Linked DNA regions of Lewinella sp. 4G2. Each later gene encodes a partner of the first gene's protein in a complex. Links are inferred from orthologs where the notes say so. Each region holds a gene or a part of one and is shown on either strand. Other genes may lie near its edges.

Evidence for each region.
Region 2: the proteins of mnmG (region 1) and mnmE are in contact, whole or in part, in a solved structure (PDB 9HIP), measured with the Escherichia coli proteins. The link is inferred for Lewinella sp. 4G2 from one-to-one orthologs.

What each region holds. Positions count from the first base shown.
Region 1 is NZ_LVWJ02000014.1:852,798-859,216, forward strand. The notes cover bases 1,143-4,102. They hold mnmG (tRNA uridine-5-carboxymethylaminomethyl(34) synthesis enzyme MnmG), read right to left. Parts: upstream 3,576-4,102; coding sequence 1,710-3,575; downstream 1,143-1,709. Other genes in these bases: A3850_RS04890 (type IX secretion system membrane protein PorP/SprF), read left to right, coding at 1,143-1,690; A3850_RS04900 (sulfatase-like hydrolase/transferase), read right to left, coding at 3,715-4,102. In the rest of the region: A3850_RS04885 (gliding motility-associated C-terminal domain-containing protein), read left to right, coding at 1-734; more of A3850_RS04890, read left to right, coding at 731-1,142; more of A3850_RS04900, read right to left, coding at 4,103-5,310; A3850_RS04905 (YHYH protein), read right to left, coding at 5,312-6,419. UniProt on the Escherichia coli protein: NAD-binding protein involved in the addition of a carboxymethylaminomethyl (cmnm) group at the wobble position (U34) of certain tRNAs, forming tRNA-cmnm(5)s(2)U34.
Region 2 is NZ_LVWJ02000014.1:66,049-72,507, forward strand. Bases 1,333-4,332 are described here. They hold mnmE (tRNA uridine-5-carboxymethylaminomethyl(34) synthesis GTPase MnmE), read right to left. Parts: upstream 3,532-4,332; coding sequence 2,134-3,531; downstream 1,333-2,133. Other genes in these bases: A3850_RS02275 (hypothetical protein), read right to left, coding at 1,333-1,558; A3850_RS20070 (hypothetical protein), read right to left, coding at 1,536-1,760; A3850_RS02285 (PAS domain-containing sensor histidine kinase), read right to left, coding at 3,531-4,332. Outside these bases: A3850_RS02265 (OmpH family outer membrane protein), read right to left, coding at 1-34; A3850_RS02270 (glycoside hydrolase family 73 protein), read left to right, coding at 178-951; more of A3850_RS02275, read right to left, coding at 1,202-1,332; more of A3850_RS02285, read right to left, coding at 4,333-4,682; rnc (ribonuclease III), read right to left, coding at 4,817-5,563; fabF (beta-ketoacyl-ACP synthase II), read right to left, coding at 5,572-6,459. UniProt on the Escherichia coli protein: Exhibits a very high intrinsic GTPase hydrolysis rate. Involved in the addition of a carboxymethylaminomethyl (cmnm) group at the wobble position (U34) of certain tRNAs, forming tRNA-cmnm(5)s(2)U34.

The DNA.
Region 1 (6,419 bases):
CCCCCAGCGTGGGATCTACGGGCAGGTGGTACGGCGCGGATAGCGACCTGACCTTCTCCAACCCCGCCGGCCCCGCGACTACGGTGACGGACCTCATCCCCGGAGAGAACCGCCTGGTCTGGGAACTAGACAATGGCGTTTGTGGAGACCGTTCGCGGGATACCCTGTTGGTCAATTTCCTCCTGCCCCCTCTTCCCGCAGCGGACGTAGTGACGGTACCCTTCCAGGGGAGCTCTGACTTCAACCCTACCGCGAACGACGATAACCCATTTGACGCCGTCATTGATTTCGGAGGGCTCACCCCGGATCTGGGCAACCTGATGGGTAATGGTGACGGCACTTACTCCTTCGTCGCCCCCGCCAATTTCGTCGGGGTAGTAGAAGCGACCTACCTGGTCATTACCGAAGGGTGTGAGGATACGCCCGCTACCGTCCGCTTTGAGATTGGTGAGGATGCCTCCTGTGAGATCCCTAACATTTTCACTCCCAACGGCGATGGGGTGAACGACAACTTCGTTATCCCCTGCCTACTCAACGGCGAAGCCTTCCCTCGGAGTGAGGTGACCGTCTATAACCAGTGGGGCGACGAGGTCTTCCGTAGCGGCCAACCCTACCGGAATGACTGGTCCGGTACTTTTCAGGGTGGTGATCTGCCAGTGGGGACCTATTTCTATTTAGTGAACCGCGGGGATGGTACCCAGACCATGACCGGTGACGTAAGAATCGAACGATGAAAGCAACCTTTACCTTTCCGGCCTTCCTTCTTGCGTTACTTGCCCTCTTACCCGGCACCCGCGTCAGCGCCCAACAGGATGCGCAGTATACCCAGTTCATCTTTAATAAGTTGGGATATAACCCGGGCTTTGCCGGCGCCGTGGAATCTGGTGAGATATCCGTGATTGCGCGCCGGCAGTGGTTCGGGCTGGCCGGGGCACCGAGCAGCCAGATCGCTACTTTTAATACGGCGTTTGCGGACCAACGCTCCGGCGTCGGCCTGCGCCTTAGCCAGGTATCCGTAGGCTTGGAACAACAGTTGAACGCCGACGTGAGCTACGCTTACGGCTTCCCCATCGGGCCGGGAGTACGGATGGGTCTGGGGATTTCCGCTTCCGCCCGCTACTTCCGGATCGACTATCAAAACGCCCGCCCCGTGCAGGGTGGTGGAGTGGATACGGCCATTCCCGGAGCCGCATCCTCTAAAGTCGTACCAAATTTCGGCGCCGGTGTTTACGTGAATGGGCGGAAATTTTACGTGGGATTGAGTACGCCCCGCCTCCTACAAAACAACCTGGATCTGGGGACTGACGAGACCATCATCGCCCGCGAGGCCCGCCATTACTACTTCATGGGTGGATTGAAGATTCCGCTCGGCGAAAGCGTGAAAATGCAGCCGCAAGCCCTGGTCAAGTACCTTCCCAACGCGCCCTTCGATGCGGATCTGAACTTGCTATTCTACTTCGGTGAGAATGTCTTTGCCGGCGGTGGCTACCGGGTGGGTGGTGACGGGAGCGGGGAATCCGCCAACGTGCTTTTCGGTGCCATCCTGGCGCAACACATCACCTTTTCCTTTGCCTACGACCTGGGCCTAAGCCAACTGAATACCGACCAGGGGGGAAGCCTGGAAGGAATGGTGATGTACAGTTTTGGCCGCCGCGGCAGTGGCTCGGTGATCGATCCGCGGGATCTCTAAACCAAGCTTATGGCCAATACTACCGACCCAGGTGCACGAGTAGCACCGATACATCGGCGGGGCTCACGCCACTGATCCGGCTGGCCTGACCAATTGTACGTGGCTTAAGCTTATTCAACTTCTGGCGGGCCTCTTTTGAAAGCGCGCTCAGTGTTTCGTAGTCGAAGGAGCTACCCAGTTTGATGCCTTCCAGACGGTTCATTTTATCGACGGCCACTTTTTCCCGTTCGATGTAGCCCTCGTACTTCATGGTCACCTCTGCGAGGTTGATCGTCTCGGCGTCGTAGGCGTTGAGAAATTCCTGAAAATCAGGAACGGCTTGCCCGAGGCCATTGATGCTGACTTCGTGTCGACCCAGCAGGGACATCATTTTTACGCCCTGTTTGAGTTGGGCGGTTCCGAGCGTTTCCAGCCACGGGTTCATTTGGTCCGGCGTAACGCTCAGGGTGTTCATCTTGCGGCGGATGTCTTCCACTGCGGCCCGCTTGGCTTCCACCCTTTCCATACGGCCGTCCATGTTACGGACGCCTAGTTTTTGGGCGAGGGGGCTGAGCCGCAGGTCAGCGTCGTCCTGGCGGAGTAGGATGCGGTATTCGGCCCGGCTGGTGAACATCCGGTAAGGCTCCTCGGTGCCCTTATTGATAAGGTCATCGATCAGAACGCCGATGTAGGCCTCGCTGCGCTTGAGCACGAAGGGATCGCGCTCCTGTACCTTGAGGGCGGCGTTCATGCCCGCCATCAAGCCCTGGCAACCGGCTTCTTCGTAGCCCGTCGTGCCGTTGATCTGGCCGGCGAAGTAGAGGCCCTCGACGAGGTGGGTTTCCAACGTCGCCTGCAGTTGAGTTGGCTGAAAGAAGTCGTACTCAATGGCGTAACCGGGGCGGAACATCTTGGCATCCTCAAAGCCCACCACTTTGCGGATGGCCTTGTACTGTACATCCTCCGGAAGGCTGGAACTGAACCCATTCACGTATATCTCGCACGTATTGCGCCCTTCCGGCTCAACGAATAGCTGGTGGCGATCGCGGCCGGCAAAGCGGTCAATCTTGTCCTCAATACTGGGGCAGTAGCGGGGCCCAAGGCCACGGATGCGGCCGTTGAACATGGGGCTGCGGTCGAACCCTTCCCGCAGGGTATCGTGTACTTCCTTGCTCGTATAGGTGATGTGGCAGGGCAGTTGGTCCACCAGTGGCGGGGTATCCGTGTAGCTGAAGCGGCCGGGGTTTTCGTCGCCAGGTTGTACTTCCATACGGTCCCAGTGGAGGCTGCGTCCGTCGAGGCGGGCGGGGGTGCCCGTTTTCATGCGGCCGGCTTCGAAGCCGAGTTCCTGGAGTTGGGCCGTCAGGCCGGTTGCGGCCCGTTCACCCGCCCGGCCACCACCAAACTGCTTTTCACCGATGTGGATGGTACCATTGAGAAAGGTCCCGTTCGTCAACACGACGGATTTAGCGGGGATCTCCAGACCAAGGGAGGTGTAGACACCCTGCGCTCGGCCGTCTTTGACGATGATGCCGGTGACCATTTCCTGCCAGAAATCTACGTTCTCGTGGGCTTCCAGTTTTTCGCGCCAGTTGAGGGCGAAGGCCATCCGGTCGGACTGTGCCCGGGGGCTCCACATGGCCGGCCCCTTACTCCGGTTGAGGAGGCGGAACTGGACCATCGTTTCGTCCGTAATGATTCCGGAGTAACCACCCAGGGCGTCAATCTCCCGAACGATTTGTCCTTTACCAACGCCACCCATGGCGGGGTTGCAGCTCATCTGCGCGATGGTCTGGAGGTTCATGGTGGCGAGCAGGACTTTACTGCCGAGGTTAGCCGCGGCGATGGCGGCTTCACAACCGGCGTGGCCGGCACCAACTACAATGACGTCGTACGTAGGGAACATAGCTTTGCACTTTTTCTCATCCAATTACCTCGCACCCGCGTCAGCGCCCAAAGTTGTTTGGCGCTGACGCAGGTGCAGTGTTAGGAAACACGGATGAGCGCCGCAAAGTTACGGCCTTTCCCACCCTTAGTGAAAGTAACTACCGGCGGACGACCCGGTGTGTTTGCCAGGCCCCGGACGAAAACCGAACGCCCACGGAATAAACACCGGCTGGTAGCGACCCGAGGTCAAGTTTGAGAGATTGACTGTAACCTGCTTTTTGCTTAAAGAAGAACTGCCCCGCAGCGTCGCACACTTCCACGTAGTTGATCAACGCCTTCTCGCTGAAAAGTGTCAGCAAGTCGTTCGTGGGGTTGGGGTAAAGTCGAAGCATGGTGTGTTCGGCCGGCGCGAGCGTGGAAGTAGTACAACTACCACAGGCGGACGTACCACAGTCAATACCGGTTTCGTCACCGTTCTGGATGAGATCGTTACAGGACCAACCGTTGCGGATGGCTTCCCCCTCCGCGAGAAGCTCGGAGAGGATATCGGAGGTAGCCGGCGTAAGGGAGTTGATCAGGTCATTCGTCTCGAACGAGTCGGTGGATACCGCGTAAAATTCCTGGCCGCCGTCGTCGAATTGAATGAGCTTATAATCGTCGTTACGAATCGCGTAACCACTGCGAGCGTTGCCGTTTGTATTGACCAGATCGATGTAATTAAAGGGTCGGGTGGTTGCCGTACCATCCGTTAGCAAGCCGGAAAAATCGAAGCTATTTTGGAGGCCCCCAGCGAGCTCCGCCCCGACGACGGAAAGAATGGTGGCGTGGAGGTCGACGATGTTCACCAGCCCGTCCTCCCGTTCACCCTTGCGCGTGATGCCAGCGCCGGCCAGGATGAATGGCACCCGTAAACCACCCTGATAGAGTGAGCCTTTGCCCCGGCGATCCGGATAATCCTTCAACACATTACCGGGGGTGCCATTGTCGCCAACAAAAATGACGAGCGTATTGGCCCGCTCTTCCTCAGTCAGGCCGTTGAGCAGCGAACCGATCTCGTGGTCAAGATTCTCGATCATGGCCAGGTACTTACCGGTATTGTCCGCAGTATTTGCCACGGAAAAGGTACCCGCCGGTGGGATGTGGTAGGGCGTGTGCGGGGTGCCGTGAGCGAGCCAGAGGAACCATGGTTGGTGTCGTTCGCTGACCCATTCCGTGGCGGCATTCGTCAGGGCCGCCGAAGCATATTCAGTTGAGGTAGAGGTGCTGCCGGATCGCGTCCGCGGCCAACTGAAGTAGTCTCCGACGGAACCACTAAGGAAACCATCGTAATGATCCATGCCAAACGCAAGCGGGTCATTAGCCGATGCACGTTGCGTTAAGTGCCACTTCCCGATGAGGGCGGTGGCGTAGGCATTGTTCGTGGCTACGTCAATCTCGCGAAACAGCGAAGGCAAGAAAACGGATAGGTTGCCGGGCACGCCCTCTACCCCATTGTTAACGCCGTACTGGCCAGTCATCAACGCCGCGCGGCTCGGAGAACAGACGGGTGCGGCCCAGGCATTCGTGAAGGTGAGGCCAACGGCCCGCAGGCTATCCAGGGTGGGCGTGGCGGCCAGGCCTTCACCGGTGTGGTACCCATTCAGGCGGTCCACCCCCAGATCATCCGCAATGATGAGTAGCACGTTGGGTTGGTCTTGACCCGTAAGGGGGGCGATCAGAATAATCCACAAAAAGAGTAAGATTGACTTTTTCATGCTATTCCAGAATGATTTTGCGGACGGTCGCTTCGGAGCCCTCCCCGATGCGGACGAGGTACAGGCCCCGGTGCAGGGTTTGGGTGTCGAAGTAAGCAATTGTCTGTCCGGACCGAATGGATTTTTCCGTGATGACCCGGCCACTACCGTCTAGTAAAGTGACGGAGTAATCCTGGCGTGCCAAACCCGGCAATTGTACGGCGATTAGATCGGCGGCGGGGTTGGGAAAGACGTTCACGGATAGCAGATCGGTCACCGTTTCAGTAGCCGTCGTGCCGTTGAATACCGTTGTGGCCTCGGTCACACTAGTCACTTTACGGTTCTCCGAGACGCCGGCGAAAGTAGGGCCGACGGCGTAGGGGTAGGCGGAGACCCAATTCTCGTCCACCGTAGCAAAGTAAGCGTAAGTGCCCTCGGGGTATTCCGGAGTGACGCAGAAGCGACCATTGTGGCTGTCCAAAAAGTCTTCCGCGTTCGCGGCGGGGGGGACGAAAACGTAATCCTCACGGAAGTAACCGAGCGGGTAAGTCGCGCTCACCGGTGGCCCGTCGGCTACGTCGGTGCCATCGCCGTGGGTGGTCCGCTCGGTGATGTTCCGTAATTCGTAGCTGGATTTTATGCGGGTGATACCGCCGGTCCCATCCGCGTTTTTGAAGCCATAGGCACCATAGATTGGGAAACCGTCGTAGGCAAAACCAATGAGGGGCGCGTGCTCAGTACTATCAATGGCGTACAGTCCCTCGGCATCGTAAAGGTTACATACCGTGGAGGTTACTTCCAGATCCAATTTGAACGCGGAAGGGTTCTGGTGGTGATGGTAGTTGCCCCGCGCCGGATGGCCCTTTGCGCAGTCGAACCCTTCCCGCTCTGCGGGGATGGCATCCCGATTCCAGGCCTGTTCGGCGCGCGGGCCACCGGGGCAGGCGGTCCGGCCGGGGCCACCGCAAAGGTCGTTGGTCGTGGTGTTCCAGGCTACCCCGTCCCGGTAGTCAAAAAGGGATACGCCGTTGATGAAGATGCCGATGTTGCCGCCGGTGGTGACGATCAGTGCACCGGTGTTGATGACCGGATTAAGCGGGATGCGGTAGATGGCCGCCTGGTCCTCCGCT
Region 2 (6,459 bases), 790 kb from region 1 along the record:
ACAAAGCGGTAATGAGGACGAGACGGTAGATCATAAGTACAAAACTTGTGCGCGCAAAACTAAAGGGCAAGCCCGCGATAGGGCCTTACCAAAGGGTTAAAGAATAATTAAACGAATTGTTGTTTTTAGTTTTTAATTTCAAACAATGCGTCTATCTTTGCTTCACAAGCAACACTAATGAAACAGAATATACCCAGCATTCCTTCCGGCCTGCGACTACTCTTTCGGGGCCTCTATCACAAGATTCACGCTCAAGTGACGAGTCCCTACACTAAGCTCGTCGTGCTGGCGGCATTGGTAATTATTGTCATGCAGCGGGAGATCAGCTTCAGCATAAATATTGACGGTGGTAGCCTGCTGCGCGTAAATGAGCAATCCGTATTCACCAACAGTGAGGAAGGCCCGCAAGTGTTGGCCATCGCAGCTTCAACCTCGGGCGCTGAGTCCGTTGCGGCCATCGACGACAAATTGAGCGCGCGGCGTAATTGGACCAAAAAGCAACTCGCTCAGTTGAGCTACGTAAAGGACTTCCGCTCCGCTGCACTGGATGAGTACCGCCGCCACGGAATCCCTGCCAGCATCACGCTCGCGCAGGGGCTATTGGAAAGTGGCCACGGCACGTCTACCCTAGCCCGCCGGAACAACAATCACTTTGGGATCAAGTGCTTCAGTAAAAAGTGTAGAAAAGGCCACTGCTCGAACCATAGTGATGACCACCACAAGGACTTCTTCCGCAATTTTTCCGACCCATTTGAGAGCTTCGCGGCCCACAGTCAGGTACTGTTAAAAAACCGGTACAAGCCGTTGTTCCGTTTGGGTCACCGCGACTATAAAGGTTGGTCCCACGGGCTGCGCAAGGCCGGCTACGCTACGGACCCACGGTACGGCGATAAATTGATCCGTCTCATCGAAGACTTGGAGCTCTGGCGGTACGACCGCATCAGCGCCTAGCCAATGAGTGCATTATTAAAATAAGTAAGCTGCTGACCAAGCAGCTATCAAGAATTATAGGTTTGACGTTTTGAGTGTTGTATAGCCCGTTCACATTGGGGGCGGGCTTTTTTCTTCTAGTTTGTAGACAGGAAGCTTTGGAGGCTACAGCATAAACAGTTTCAACTTTGCCCAAGCTTTACTGAAAGTTACGCATGCTGCTGGCGGCAGGGGCCAAAGATAGATGGAACTCTTCACCAACGTTGGCCCCCTACAAGGCCAAATACTCCCGCAACTTACGTTTAATGGCCCGCTCTTCGTTGAAGGTAATTGGCGTGGCAGAGTTGATCTCCACATTTCGCCGTGGCATCGGGAAGGCACCGGCAATTGCAATAAAGACCGACTCCTGAGAAGGTGGCGCCTCAGCGTGCACTCGCGCTCGGATGGGTACACTTATGTAAGCCCCTTCGTCGCGGGAGTTATCGTAAACCGGTAAAATGGTGATGGATTTTTGGTACTTATCGCGGCAGGCATCATCGCCAGCAATCACGAGTACACGGCCGATCGGGCCAAGGGGAGTGGACAGGGTGTAAAGGTGGTAGGGCTTAAAATATGTCTGAGAAGTCATCTGGTGAGTTGAGAACAAAGTGAAAAGCCGCTTCGGCAAATTCTTCCATCACTTTGCAATCTTCCAAGTGGGCCCGGTGGGCTCGCTCTTCTTTCGTCGCCATTTCAAAACGTGCACCGGTCGGCTGTGCATTTATTCCTGCAGGTAGAATTCCGGGTAAACTGGAGTCTGCTTGCGTTCCGTAGTCTGAAAACTTAGTCACTAGATCATCTTTAATTCCTGCCGCTATCGAGAATTCTCGGCGGCATTTGCGTATTAGCAAGAACACGAATCTAAGCGTAAGTTCTTGAATCAGACGATACTACGTAAGTAACAAAAGCTAGGGAAAGACAGAACGTAATCAAATAAGCTACACTCTGCCGCCCAGAAACGTGGGCAAAATAATAAAACAGGGAAATCGTGCGAAAAACGAGGCTTGGTGTGAGCGCAAATAGTGAATACTAGTAATGTCACGGTTCCGTAAGAAAGTTTCTTCCACCGCTCATTTTCTTCTCCAGACTCGACAAACGCCACGCCCGCTCCGATAAATGTTCAGTCTCTGACTGCACTACGATCGCCTCGATTCCATGGCGACGCTACTTGCCGATGCAGAAATTAGAGAAGATATTCCCCAATAGGTCATCCGTCGTGATCTCTCCGGTGATCTCTCCTAGTTCCCGGAGTGCCTGACGGATATCCATCGCAATGAAATCCTGGCTGATGCCGGAGCCCAATCCACTTAGCACGCGTTCAAGGGCTTGATCCGCGCGGCTCAACACGTCGTAGTGGCGGGCATTCGAAAGGATGACCTGCTGCTGATCAAGGCGCCCTACCCCACCGGTAGCAGCATTCAGCAATGTCTCCTGTAGATAAGCCAGATTGCTCTTATCCCTGGCCACCATCGGAATGAAACGGTCTTCCGGAACGGCAAACTTCCCCCCGTAGGATTCTCCAAAATAGTGCTCGTACTTCGTGTAGGGGTTGAGGTCCATCTTGTTGGCCACGACGACCAGTTCCATGTCCTCCCGGTACAGCCGATCCAGGTCCGACGCCAGCGTAACGGGGTCGGTCTCGATGACGTCAAATACGTAAACCAAAACGTGGCTGGAGGCCACGCGCTCCAGCGCCCGCTCCACACCGATGGCCTCGATCTGGTCCGTCGCTTCCCGGATACCCGCGGTATCCACCAGGCGGAAGGTTACCCCGTCGATGTTGATGGTTTCTTCAATCGTATCCCGCGTCGTTCCGGGGATATCGGATACAATGGCCCGCTCCTCGTTCAGCAGCGCGTTAAGCAGGGTGGATTTCCCCGCATTCGGCCGGCCGGCGATGACGGTTGTCACCCCCAGTTTAATGGTGTTTCCCAATCGGAAAGAAGTCGTTAACGCTTCGATGCGGTGGCGGATCTTTTCTACCAACTCCCGCAGATCGTCCCGGTCAGCAAACTCGACGTCCTCTTCGCCAAAGTCCAGCTCCAGCTCAATCAGGGAGGCAAAATTTATGAGTTTGGTCCGGAGTTCCTGAATCTCATTACTTACGCCACCGCGTAATTGGCCGAGGGCGATCCGGTGGGCGGCGGCGGATTCACTGGCGATAAGGTCGGCGACGGCTTCGGCCTGGCTCAAGTCCAACTTACCGTTCAGGAAGGCGCGTTGGCTGAACTCCCCTGGCTGGGCCATCCTTGCTCCTGCGTCGATACAAAGCTGGACGATCCGGCTAAGGATGTAAGGGCTTCCGTGGCAACTAATCTCTACGGCGTCCTCCCCCGTATAGCTGGCCGGGGCGCGGTACACGGTCGTCACGACCTCGTCCACCAGCTCACCATCGGGCGCCGCCAGCCCCCCGAATATGGCTCTTCGGGCTTTGCTGCGCACCAGCGACAGCGCCGGAAACAGCGTATCCGCCAACTCTATACAGCCGGCTCCGGACAGGCGGACGACCCCGATGGCCCCTTCTCCGGGCGGGGTGGCAATGGCGACGATGGGTTCTTGCATCAGACTTTGGGTAGGGAGATCGTGAAGGTAGTACCAACCCCGGGCGCCGAGCGGCTAACCTGGATCTTACCGTTGTGGTACTCGTGGATGATGCGGCGCACGAGGCTTAAACCAAGGCCCCACCCCCTTTGCTTGGTCGTGAATCCAGGGTTAAACACCTTGCGAATATTCTTGGCCGCAATACCCTTGCCGGTATCGGTGATGTCAATAAATACCTTCCCCCCATTCTCACTGATGAGGGCGGAGATCTCACCCGAACCGTCCATGGCGTCTAGCGCGTTGCGCAGTAGATTTTCGATGACCCAGTCAAAAAGTAGGGGGTTGATTCCCACCATCAGGTTACCAGCATCCGCCGCGGGGAAGTTGAATTTTACCTTACGCGGCGCGCGCTTTTCCATGTACTCGCGGCACTTGTCCATCTCCTCGAAGATGTTCGTGGGTACGAGTTCGGGGGTGGCGCCAATCTTGCTGAAACGGTTGGCGACCATGGATAGCCGATTGACGTCGCGGCCCAATTCGTCACTCACTTCCATGAGATCCTCGTTGTCGCCGTACATCATTTTCAGGTGCTCCACCCAGCCTAGAATTGCGCTGATGGGCGTACCTAGTTGGTGAGCGGTTTCCTTGGCCATCCCCACCCAAACGAGGTTTTGTTCGGCCCGGCGAGACTGATTAAGGCCAATGTAGCCCAGCAAAATGAACGTTGAGACGAGTAACAGCAGCACCACCGGGAAGTACCGCAACTGCACCAGGAGCCGGCTTTCGCCGTAGTAGATCAGCTGCACGTCCTGCCGGATGGGGACGGATCCGTTATCAATCCACTGCTTCAATTGCGCTTTTACGCGGCCGGTATCGACCGTCCCCATGTTATAAAATGCGTCGATGTGGCCGTCCATACTCACCAGGATGGTAGGTACGGTTTCCATGGCGTCCAGAATGTCGAGTTCCATGCTGACGTCGTCTCCCGTGTCATCCAGCGTCAGCAGGTTGAGGCGTTCCGTGGCGGTATTCGCCATGCGCAGTTGCCGGTGCTCGATCTCGGAGAGTTGGGTTGCCAGATTATTCGTGTACCAAACCGACACCAACACCACTACCATCCCGGCAATCCCCAGGTACAAAGGCCAGCGTGTGGAGGTTTTAAGAAGGCTCATGGTGGTACGATCTCTGCTAGAAACGCTAAAATAGGGCGGCCGGTATCCATCCTTGAGCCAAAGTGTTTTCCCTCAATGCTGAATAGCTGGGCGCTGCCGCAGGTGCCATGAAAAGGGCAAGTGTTGGGATAGAGCTAACGGCTGACTTTGATCCCCATATCAACCAAGGCCCGTTTGCTGGCGATCTGTTCGGCACTCTTTTTATTGAAGTCTTCCCCCACGGCCACGCGGCGCCCGTCAACGTTGACGGCTACCTTAAAGCGATCGCGCTTATCCTGTTTGAAGCGTTTAACGACGGAGTAGTCGACCTTGCTGCCATTCTTCTGGCAGTGCTCCAGCAACTGGCTTTTGTAGTTATCGTCGAAGGTTTCCAGGTGCTCGATGTCCACGTAGTTACGCAGCATTTGGCGGACGACAAACTGGGTTGTTTTCTTGTAGCCCCGCTCCACGTAAATGGCCCCGACGAGCGCTTCGACGGCGTTGCCGAGCATGGACTTGGCGATGCGGACGTTGTTGTAGGTGCTCAGCAATTCGTCGAGCCCCATGTTGTCACCAATCGTATTCAGGCTGTTCCGCTTGACGATCTTGGAGCGCATCTTAGTCAGGAAACCCTCATCACCCAGCGGGTACTTCTTGTAGAGGTACTCCGCCACGATGGTACCGAGGACGGCATCCCCCAGGAATTCCAGGCGCTCGTTATTCTGGCCGCCGTAAGGTTTGTCTTCCTTTGCCGTATCGCCGTTGTTGCTCTTGTGCTGAAACGCCAGCTTGAACACGTTCAGGTACGCGGGCGTAAATCCGAGCAAACGCCGGAGCCGCCGGACGAATTCACGTTCCGGATGGAGGAAATAATTATAGAATCGTCGGACGGTCTTTATCAAACCAGAGCTTATGCGTTAAACCGCTTGAAGACGGTAGCGGAATTGTGCCCGCCAAAACCAAAGGTATTACTTAATGCAACATCCACCGTTCTTTCCTGCGCTTCGTTGAAGGTGAGGTTCAGTTTCGGGTCAATGTCCGGATCATCATTGAAGTGGTTGATCGTCGGCGGTACGAAATTGTGGTTGATCGCCAGAATACAGGCGATCGCTTCAATCGCTGCTGCGGCCCCCAAAAGGTGGCCGGTCATTGATTTTGTGGAACTGATGTTGAGGCCATACGCCGCTTCCCCGAAGGCCAGTTGGATGGCTTTAAGCTCCGCCGTATCCCCGATTGGGGTGGAAGTACCGTGGGTGTTGATGTAGTCCACGTCCTCCGCTTTGAGGCCGGCGTACTTCAGGGCGTTGGTCATGGCCATTTTAGCACCCAGCCCTTCCGGATGTGGTGCGGAGATGTGGTAAGCGTCGGAACTGGCGGCGTATCCCACTACTTCGGCGTAGATCTTGGCACCGCGCGCCTGGGCGTGTTCCAAACTTTCCAGGATTAGAATACCGGCGCCTTCCCCAAGGACGAATCCATCACGCTCCGCATCGTAGGGGCGGGAGGCGGTTTTCATGTCGTCATTGCGGGTGCTGAGGGCCTTCATGCTGTTAAAACCACCGATGCCTACCTGGGTGACGACGGCTTCGGCACCACCGCAGACCATCACGTCGGCGCGGTCCAGGCGAATATCATCGGCCGCCGCTGCGATAGCATGTCCTGCGGAAGCACAGGCACTCACCGTGGCGTAGCTGGGCCCGCGGAGGTTGTGGGCCATACTGATGTGGCCAGCCCCCATATTGGCGATCATCTTGGGGATCATGAACGGATTGTAACGGGGCGTTCCGCTGCCGTTGGC